Regions from separate parts of the Duganella caerulea genome, predicted to be linked through region 3. Evidence: predicted binding sites of a transcription regulator. Region 3 holds the regulator's gene; each other region holds the start of a gene.
The links. The regulator sigma-54, encoded in region 3, starts transcription at its own class of promoters, with help from an activator protein. The targets are predictions, from matches to a motif close to TGGCANGNAANCTGCTTT.
Positions count from the first base shown of each region.

Region 1: the regulator sigma-54 is predicted to act here: its motif matches at 1,909-1,926, upstream of ACUJB0_RS23035 (ANTAR domain-containing response regulator).
Region 2: the regulator sigma-54 is predicted to act here: its motif matches at 1,440-1,457, upstream of ACUJB0_RS31340 (beta-propeller fold lactonase family protein).

Region 1 covers NZ_BPWJ01000008.1:144,550-147,824, forward strand. Annotated here, with positions in the region: gene ACUJB0_RS23030 (CmpA/NrtA family ABC transporter substrate-binding protein) at 1-860, opposite strand, end outside; gene ACUJB0_RS23035 (ANTAR domain-containing response regulator) at 1,243-1,866, opposite strand; gene can (carbonate dehydratase) at 1,969-2,646, opposite strand; gene dnaJ (molecular chaperone DnaJ) at 2,748-3,275, opposite strand, start outside.
Region 2 covers NZ_BPWJ01000022.1:9,884-13,158, reverse strand. Annotated here, with positions in the region: gene ACUJB0_RS31345 (TonB-dependent receptor family protein) at 1-1,371, opposite strand, end outside; gene ACUJB0_RS31340 (beta-propeller fold lactonase family protein) at 1,489-2,430, shown strand; gene adh (aldehyde dehydrogenase) at 2,632-3,275, shown strand, end outside.
Region 3 covers NZ_BPWJ01000005.1:64,647-67,921, forward strand. Annotated here, with positions in the region: gene ACUJB0_RS16075 (enoyl-CoA hydratase/isomerase family protein) at 1-586, opposite strand, end outside; gene hpf (ribosome hibernation-promoting factor, HPF/YfiA family) at 679-1,038, opposite strand; gene ACUJB0_RS16085 (RNA polymerase factor sigma-54) at 1,116-2,594, opposite strand; gene lptB (LPS export ABC transporter ATP-binding protein) at 2,600-3,275, opposite strand, start outside.

The DNA.
Region 1 (3,275 bases), on a different contig from region 3:
TTCTGGTAGCGGCCCATGATGCGCTGGTCGATCGCGTCCTTGCTGGTGTTGACGTAGGATTTATCGGCGATCACCTCGGCCATCTTGTTCTTGTTGGCCAGCGAGGCGTCGATCCATTTGCTGGCGTCGAGGATGGCGGCCATCATCGCGCGGCAGGTGTTCGGATGCTTCTTCGCGAATTCCAGCGTCGAGCCGAGCACCTTCTCGGGATGGTCCTTCCAGATGTCCTGCGTGGTGGTGGCGGTGATGCCCACGCCGTCCATGATGGCGCGATGGCCCCACGGCTCGCCCACGCAGAAGCCGTCCATGTTCCCGACCCGCATATTGGCCACCATCTGCGGCGGCGGCACGGTGATGACCTTGGCGTCCTTCATCGGGTTGATGCCGTTGGCGGCCAGCCAGTAGTACAGCCACATCGCGTGAGTGCCGGTCGGGAAGGTCTGGGCGAAGGTGTATTCGCGCTTGTCGGTCTGCATCAGCTTGGCCAGCGACGCGCCGTCGACCGCGCCCTTGTCGGCCAGCTTCTTCGACAGCGTGATGGCCTGGCCGTTGTTGTTCAGGCCCATGAGCACCGCCATGTCCTTCTTCTGGCCGCCGATGCCCATCTGCACGCCGTACAGCAGGCCATACAGCACATGGGCCGCGTCCAGGTCGCCGTTGGCCAGCTTGTCGCGCACGCCGGCCCACGAGGCCTCCTTGCTCAGCACGAACTTGACGCCGTACTTCTTGTCGAAGCCCAGCACCGAGGCCATCACCACCGACGCGCAGTCGGTCAGCGGAATGAAGCCGATCTTGATTTCTTCCTTCTCCGGCTTGTCCGAACCCGCCGCCCACACCCCACCCGTTGCCAATCCCAACATGCTTCCCCCTGCTACAAGACCTGCGCCATGAATGATTTGCCGACGCTTGGTGTTCACAGTGTTCGCATCGGATGGCAGGTCGATCCCTGCTCGTGGCTTTTCATATTCCATCGCAAATCCCTTATGTAGTCAGCAGAACAAAACGGCAAAAAAAAAGTCTACCCAACGTGAACGGATTCACGTGTGTAGACGTCGTTGTCTGGTGGACCTCACCGCCGTTGGCGAGGTACATCAAGCGCACCGTTGCGCTTGCTTACAGGCTATGCAATGTCCATGCCAGCAAGTTTGCAGGGGAAAGCCAGGGGGATAAGGAGGATGGGAGCGCCGTGCGGTGGGGCGGAAAACGCACCGCGATTGCGCGGTGCATCATTTTGGACGGGCGTCAGCCCAGTAGATCTTCGACGTCGATGATGCGCTGGGCCACCTCGGACAGCTTGAGGTTCTTGCTCATGGCCATGCTGCGCAGCTTTTGGTAGGCCTGCTCTTCGCTGAAACGTTGGCGCTCCATTAACAGGCCCTTGGCGCGCTCGATGATCTTGCGCTCGGCCAGCTTGCTCTTGGTGTCGGACAGTTCGTCCAGCAGCTTCTGCTCGCGCTTGAAGCGCGCCAGCGCCACCTGCAGCACCGGCTTGATGCGGTCGCTCTGCAGGCCGGCCACGATGTAGGCCGACACGCCGGCCGCCATGGCGGCCTCCATGCTCTCGGTGTCGTCGCTCTCGGTGAACATGACGATGGGGCGGCGCTCGTCGCGGGTGGCGATGACGATGTGTTCCAGCACGTCGCGCGCGTCGGATTCGGCGTCGACGATGATCATGTCGGGCTGCAGCTGGGCGATGCGTTCGGGCAGGTACATGTCCGGCGGCAGCGAGGCGACGATGTCGTAGCCCGCCTCCAGCAGGCCGATGCGCAGCGCGCGGGCCCGCTCGGCCTGCGCGCGCAGCGCTTCGTCATCCTCGTCGCCGGCCAGGATGATGGTGTTGACGACCACGATACGTAAATGTTTCATGGTCGTCATGCGGAGTATGGAAGAGAGTTCATGGCCTTACTGCAAGCAAGAATCAATCCATTCTACGGCACAAAGCCGACTCTCCGCCAGCGGCAACGCAGATCAGCCCAGGTCCGCCTCATACGCGCTCAGGCGCTTGGCCACGCGCGGCTGCAGCTCGTGGGCGGCGGCGACGGTCATTTCCAGGTCGTGCAGCTTGCCGTCCTTCAGGCCGTAGACCCAGCCGTGCACCGTCACATCCTGGCCACGGTCCCACGCGTCCTGCACGATGGTGGTCTGGCAGACGTTGGACACCTGCTCCACCACGTTGAGCTCGCACATGCGCTCGGCGCGCAGCTTGCTGGTCAGGACGTCGCCCAGGTAGCGCTCGTGCTTCTGGTGCACGTCCTGCACGTGGCGCAGCCAGTTGTCGGCCAGGCCGACGCGGGTGCCGGTCATCGCCGCGTGCACGCCCTTGCAGCCGTAGTGGCCGACGATGATCACGTGCTTCACCTTCAGCACGTCGATGGCGAACTGCAGCACCGACAGCGCGTTCAGGTCCGAGTGCACCACCACGTTGGCGATGTTGCGGTGGACGAAAACGTCGCCAGGCGCCAGGCCCAGCAGCTCATTTGCCGGCACCCGGCTGTCGGAGCAGCCTATCCACAGGTATTCGGGCGAGGCTTGCTGCGCCAGGCGGTTGAAGAAGTCCGGGTCGCGTTCGACTTCGGATTCGGCCCAGCGGCGGTTGTTGTCCAGCAGGTCGCGCAACGGGGAATTGCTGTTGTCCAGATCACTCATGATGCTCCTCTCGTACATAAGAAGACCGCCGGTCCACCCGGAAGGGTGGCGCGGCGGTCCGATATTACCAAGACTGCGTGACGTCGCAGTTACTCAACTGGCTACTCAAAAAAATCCTTCACCTTGTCGCGCCAGGTCTTGCTTTGCGGGCTGTGCTTGGCGCCGCCCTCGGTGGTCAGCTTCTCGAAATCGCGCAACATGTCCTTCTGCTTCTCGGTCAGCTTGACCGGGGTCTCGACCGCCACGTGGCAGAACAGGTCGCCCGCGAAGCCGGAACGCACGCCCTTGATGCCCTTGCCCTTGAGGCGGAAGGTCTTGCCCGACTGGGTGCCCTCGGGAATCGTGAACGATACTTTACCAGACAATGTCGGTACCTCGATGTCGCCGCCCAAAGCCGCCTTGGCGAACGAGATCGGCATCTCGCAATGCAGGTCGTCGCCCTCGCGCTGGAACACGCTGTGCGGCTTGATGTGGATCTCCACATACAAATCGCCCGACGGCCCGCCGTTGGTGCCCGGCTCGCCGTTGCCGGACGAGCGGATGCGCATGCCGTTGTCGATGCCGACCGGGATCTTCACTTCCAGCGTCTTGTTGCGCTTGATGCGGCCCTGGCCCGAGCATGCGGCGCA
Region 2 (3,275 bases), on a different contig from region 3:
CAGGCCAAGCACCGGCGTGGTGTGGTTGTATTCGAGGCTGCCGCTGTCATTGCCGTTGCTGAGGAAGCGATCGTCCACCGATATCTTCACGCTGCTGTGGCGCAGGCCCGCGCTCACCATCCATGCGCCGGACTGCCATTCCGTCTGCACGTACGGATCGAGGCTGGTGACCTTGTCGTTCTCGTCGCGGCGCAGCGCGCCCTTCACACCGAACTGCGTGCCGATGAAGTTCTCATAGCCCCGGCGCGCGTCGCTGGAGCGGCCATATTCCAGGCCGACGGTGGTACTAAGCTTACCGCCCGCCAGTTCGCCCACGTGCAGCCAGTTCAGGTCCGCGCCGTGGAAGTCGCGGTCGAAGTCGACCACGCCGCCGGAATGCGTGGCCGGCGCCTGGAAGGCTTTGGAGAAGGCCTGGTACTGGATTACGCCGCGATTGCCGCCGTAGGCGGTCATGCGCAGGCGGTCATCGCCGAAGCGCTGCTCCCAGCTGGCGCCGATCTGCTGGTGGTCGATGCTCTTGCGGGTGTTGTAATGATCGGCCAGCGTGCGTTTCGGATTCTGCGTATCGGCGGTATCGATCTCGCCGGCGCGTGGGTCGCGCTGATAGGTGGCCCAGGTCACTCCCAGCGCGTCCTGGGTGTCGTCCTGGCGCAGCGCGTTGCCGACGATGGTGAGGCTGGCGCCGGCCATCGGCGCCAGCGTCAGCTTGGCGAACGCCTGGTCACGGGTGGCGGCGCTGTGGGCGCGATAACCGTCCGTTTCGAAGCGGGATGCATCCAGTACGTAGCCAATGCCGGCTTGCTTGCCCTGCGCGTTCAGATCAGCTTTGCGGCTGCCGTAGCTGCCGGCGCTCAGCGCAGCTTCCACCGTTGGCGCACCTTCGCCGTCGCGTGTGAACATCTGGATCACGCCACCCGAGTGGTTGCCGTAGATGGCGGAGAAGGGGCCGCGCAGCACTTCGATACGCTCGGCCATATCGAGATTGAAGGTGGCGGCCTGGCCTTGGCCATCCGGCATGCTGGCCGGGATGCCGTCGGCGATCAGGTGCACGCCGCGCACGCCGAAGGCCGAGCGGGCGCCGAATCCGCGCGAGGAGATTTGCAGGTCCTGCGCGTAGTTCTGGCGGTTTTGCGCCACCAGGCCGGGGACGGCGGCCAACGCCTCGCTGGCGTTGACGCGTGCCTGGCTGTCGCGGATGCGTTCAGCGTCGACGACATCGATGGCGGCGGGCATGTCGAACACCGTGTGCCCGACGCGGGTGGCGCTGACCACCACCCCCGCCGGCCGCGCGGCGTCGTCGGCTGCGATGGCGCCGCCGCCCAGGGCAAACAGCGTGGCCACCGCGTTCAATTGGAAAAGTGCTTGCTTCATATTGTCTCCGTTTTGGTCTGTGTTATGCCGGACCACTAAGCAATATACCTGCCATCCCGGTTTTCCGGTGGCACGCCGATTGCAACGGTCATCGCATTTTCCAGAAAGGTGATCACCATGAACAGCCCTCGCATTCTGTCTTACCTGGTTTTTTTGTTATGCGGCCCCGCGATGGCCGCGCCCTTTGCCTATGTGCCGAACGAGAAGTCGGGCAGCATTAGCGTGGTCGATACCGCCACCGATTCCGTGCTGCGCGAGATCGCCGCAGGCAAGCGGCCGCGCGGCATCGCGGCCGATCCAGCCGGCGCGCGCCTGTACGTGACCGACGCCGCCAGCAACGCGCTGCTGGTGATCGATACCGCCAGCGGCGCCGTGGCGCGCCGTATCGCGCTGGGCAAGTCGCCCGAGGGCGTGAGCGCATCGGCGGACGGCCGATATGTGGCGGTGGCGGTTGAGGAGAGCAACAGCGTCACCCTGATCGAGGCGGGCACCGGACAGGTGCTGGCGGATATCGCCGTGAAAGGCAAGAACCCGGAGCATGCGGTCTTCAGCCCGGACGGACGCTGGCTGCTCGTCAGCGCGGAGGAGGCGGAGCAGGTCGACGTGATCGATGTCGCCGCCCGGCGCCAAACCGGTGCGGTGGCTGTGGGCTTGCGGCCGCGCGGCATGGGCTTCAGCCCCGATGGCGCCCGCGCCTATGTCGCTTGCGAATTGGCAGGCGCAGTGTACGTGGTCGACATGGCGACGCTGGCGGCGACGGTACGCATCCCGGCAGGGAAGAACGCCAACGGTATCGCCGTGCATCCCGGTGGCCGGCAGGTCTACGTATCGAACGGCGCGGATGCCAACGTGATGGTGATCGATGCCGCCACCAATACCGTCAGCGCCACCATTGCAGTTGGCAAGCGACCCTGGAACATGGCGCTGACGCCTGATGGCGCCAAGCTTTATGTGGCCAACGGCCGCTCCAACAGCGTATCCGTGATCGATACCTCCGCCGCGGCAAAGCGGGCGGATGTCGCGGTGGGCGAATTGCCTTGGGGTGTAGTGATCCGTTGAGACGCTGTTCCATCGGCAGACACCTGTTCCAAACCTGAACAGGTGTCACGGCACCGGTACAGCCCTCCGCCACCGCTTACCCCTGTATTTCAAGCGCGGCACGGGGAAAAGCGAAGCTGGCACGGTGCTTGCGAAAAGGAGAGCACGCAGTACCTACCGCCGCCTCACGCGGCCTCATAACCACAGCAGAAAGAGGACGACATGAATCTCGCAGACATCAGCAAATTGGGCGTTGCCAATCCATTCAAACAACGCTACGACAACTACATCGGCGGCAAATTCGTCGCTCCGGTCAAGGGCGAATATTTCGGCAATGTCACGCCGATCACCGGCCAGGTATTCTGCGAGGTGGCCCGCTCCACCGCCGAGGACATCGAGCTGGCGCTGGACGCCGCCCACGCCGCCAAGGACGCATGGGGCAAGACCTCGCAGACCGAGCGCGCCAATATCCTGAACAAGATCGCCGACCGCATGGAAGCCAACCTGGCGCTGATCGCCACCGCTGAAACCATCGACAACGGCAAACCTATCCGCGAAACCACGGCCGCCGATATTCCGCTGGCGATCGACCACTTCCGCTACTTCGCCGGCTGCATCCGCGCGCAGGAAGGCTCGGTCGCGCAGATCGACTCAGAAACCTACGCTTATCACTTCCACGAGCCGCTGGGCGTGGTCGGCCAGATCATTCCATGGAACTTCCCTATCCTGATGGCGGTATGGAAGCTGGCGCCGGCACTGGCGGCCGGTAACTGCGTGGTGCTCAAACCCGCCGAGCAGACTCCCGCCTCGATCATGGTGCTGCTGGAAGTGATCGCCGACCTGCTGCCGCCTGGCGTGCTGAATGT
Region 3 (3,275 bases):
TCGCATCCGCCGGCGCGTAGTGGTCGGCCAGGCCAGCGTACAGCGCGTCGGCCGCGGCTATGGTCACGCCGGTCACGCCGAGATAGCAGCCCAGCTTGCCCGGCGCGCGCGACAGGAAGTAGCTACCACCCACATCCGGGAACAGGCCGATGTTCACCTCCGGCATGGCCATCTTGGTCCGCTCGGTGACGATGCGCACGCGGCAATCGGGGCCGCCCTGCGCCACGCCCATGCCGCCGCCCATGACCACGCCGTCCATCAGCGCGATGTAGGGCTTGGGATAGAAATGGATCAGGTGATTGAGCGCGTACTCCTCGGTGAAGAAGTCCTCCACCTGCGCGCTGCCGCCCTGCGGCGTGGCGCGGCCGGCGTCGTAGAAGAAGCGGATGTCGCCGCCGGCGCAGAAGGCCTTCTCGCTGCTGCTGCGGATGACCACGGCGGCCACGCCGCTGTCGTCGCGCCATGCCATCAGCGCGTGCGTGATGTCGCGCACCATCGCCAGCGATAAAGAGTTCAAGGCCTTGGGCCGGTCCAGCGTGATGAAGCCGGTTCCGTTGCTGACGCTGGTGTGGACGTATTCGCTCATGAGGTGCGCAGGATAGTGGTGAAAACCCTATTCTATGCGGGCGCAAAAAAGGGCGCCAGTGCGCCCTTAGTTTGATGGTGCCGGGGCCGTTGTTATAGGGCGGCGGCAGCGGGTTCGTAGCTGTCCGGGAGATGCTTGATCGCATCGTGACCGTGCTCTTGGACCTTGGCTTTGTACTTCATGACCTGCCGATCCAGCTTGTCGACCAAGGTGTCGATGGCGGCGTACAGGTCCTGGGACAGGCTTTCCACGTAGACGGTCTTGCCCGACATGCGCAGGTTGATTTCAGCCTTCTGGCGTTTCTCTTTCTCTTTAAGGTTATCTACGGTCAGGATGACAGCAATATCAATCACTTGATCAAAGTGGCGGGTGACGCGTTCCAGCTTGCTCTGCACGTATTCACGGATGGCCGAGGTCACTTCGAGATGATGTCCACTGATGGTGAGATTCATACACACTCCTAAAGATAATGTCGCTTCTTACGGTTAGTGCGGGGCCCATTGCTACCGGGCGCGCAGGAACCAAGTAACTACAAAGACTTGCGGAGACTGACTGGCGGGATCTTTAAAGCTTCGCGATATTTGGCAACAGTTCGTCGCGCAATCACCATGCCTTGTTCTCCCAGCATGTCCGCAATCTTACTGTCGGATAAAGGATTTTTCGGGTCTTCTGCTCCTGTCAATTGCACGATGAGTGCGCGTATCGCCGTCGAACTTGCTTCCCCCCCCGCTTCGGTGGCGACATGGCTACCAAAGAAATATTTCAACTCAAACATGCCATGCGGGGTCAGCATATATTTTTGAGTTGTTACACGAGAAATAGTGCTCTCGTGTAGACCCAGTGTATCAGCAATTTCGCGAAGCACAAGGGGGCGCATGGCGACCGCGCCATGCGAGAAAAAGTTCTTTTGTCGTTCTACTATCGCTTGTGCGACGCGCAAGATCGTGTCGAAACGCTGGCGCATATTCTTGATCAGCCACTTGGCTTCCTGCAGCTGCGCGCCCATCGCGCCCTCGCCTTTTCCCTGCTTGAGCAGGTTGGCGTACATGGCGTTCACGCGCAGGCGCGGCATGACGTCGTTGTTGAGGCTTACTTGCCAGCCGTTGCGCGATTTCTTGACGATCACGTCCGGCACCACGTAGTCCGACACGTCCGACGCGAACGCCGAGCCCGGATGCGGATTGCACTGGCGAATGACGGTTTGTGCCTCGCGCAAATCCTCGTCGTCGCACAGCAGGGCCTTCTTCAATTTGTTGAAGTCGCGCTGGGCAAACCAGGTCAAATGATTTTCCACGATGGCCAGCGCCATGCGCCGCGTGACCATCGGAATGCCCGGCAGGCGCTTGATCTGCAACGCCAGACATTCGGACGCGTTGCGCGCACCCACGCCCATCGGGTCGAAGCTTTGCAGCAGCGACAGCGCGGTGCGCAGTTCGTCGAGGTCGACCTCCAGCTCTTCCGGCAGGCGGGCGTGGATCTCTTCCAGCGCTTCCTCCAGGTAGCCGTTCTCGTCCAGCGCGTCGATGATCAGCTCGACCAGCGCGCGGTCGCGCATCTCCAGCACCGTCACGCGCATCTGCTCCATCAGGTGCTCGCGCAGCGTGCAATGGCTGGCCTCCAGTTGCGGACGCGCATCCTCGTCGTCGGGCGCCTTGCTGCGGCCGGCGTCGCTCCAGTCGACGTCGGCGTCGCTGCTGGTGCTTTCGGTGTCGGCGGCCGGGCCGTCGTAGTTGTCGGCGTCGGCGGCGGGCGCCTCCTGGGCGTTGGGCGGGCCTTCCGGCGGCGCGTCGCCGACCGGGGCTTGCTGGCTGATGGCGCCGTCCGACAGCAGCCGCAGCGAGCGGTCCAGCGGGTCGTCAAGGCGCTCCAGCAGCGGATTATCGGTCAGCAGCTGTTCCAGTTCCTGATGCAGCTCCAGCGTCGACAGTTGCAGCAGCCGGATCGACTGCTGCAGCTGAGGCGTCAGCGCGAGGTGCTGCGACGTGCGCAGTTGCAAAGACTGTTTCATGGGTTTTACATACGGAAGTGTTCACCCAGATACACGCGACGCACCGATTCGTTGGCGATGATGTCGTCTGGCCGGCCTGAAGCCAATACCGTGCCCTGGTTGATGATATATGCGCGGTCGCAGATGCCCAGCGTCTCGCGCACATTGTGATCGGTAATGAGGACGCCGATGCCGCGTTCCTTGAGGAAGCGCACGATGCGCTGGATCTCAATCACGGCGATCGGGTCGACCCCGGCGAATGGTTCGTCGAGCAGCACGAAGCGCGGGTTGGTGGCCAGTGCGCGCGCGATCTCCACGCGGCGGCGCTCGCCGCCCGAGAGCGACAGCGCCTGGTTCTCGCGCAGCTTTTCGATCTGCAAATCGGCCAGCAGGGTGTTGAGCCGTTCATCAATGGCAGCCTTGGATAAAGGCTTGCCGTCCACTTTCTGGATTTCGAGGACGGCGCGGATATTTTCTTCCACCGTCAGCTTGCGGAACACCGACGCTTCCTGCGGCAGGTAGGACAAGCCGAGCGAGGCGCGGCGGTGGATCGGCAGCGAGGAGATGTCGGTGCCGCTGATGTCGATGCTGCCGGCGTCCGACGGCACCAGGCCGACGATCATGTAGAACGAGGTGGTCTTGCCGGCGCCGTTGGGGCCGAGCAGGCCCACCACTTCGCCGCATTCCACTTGCAGGGAGACG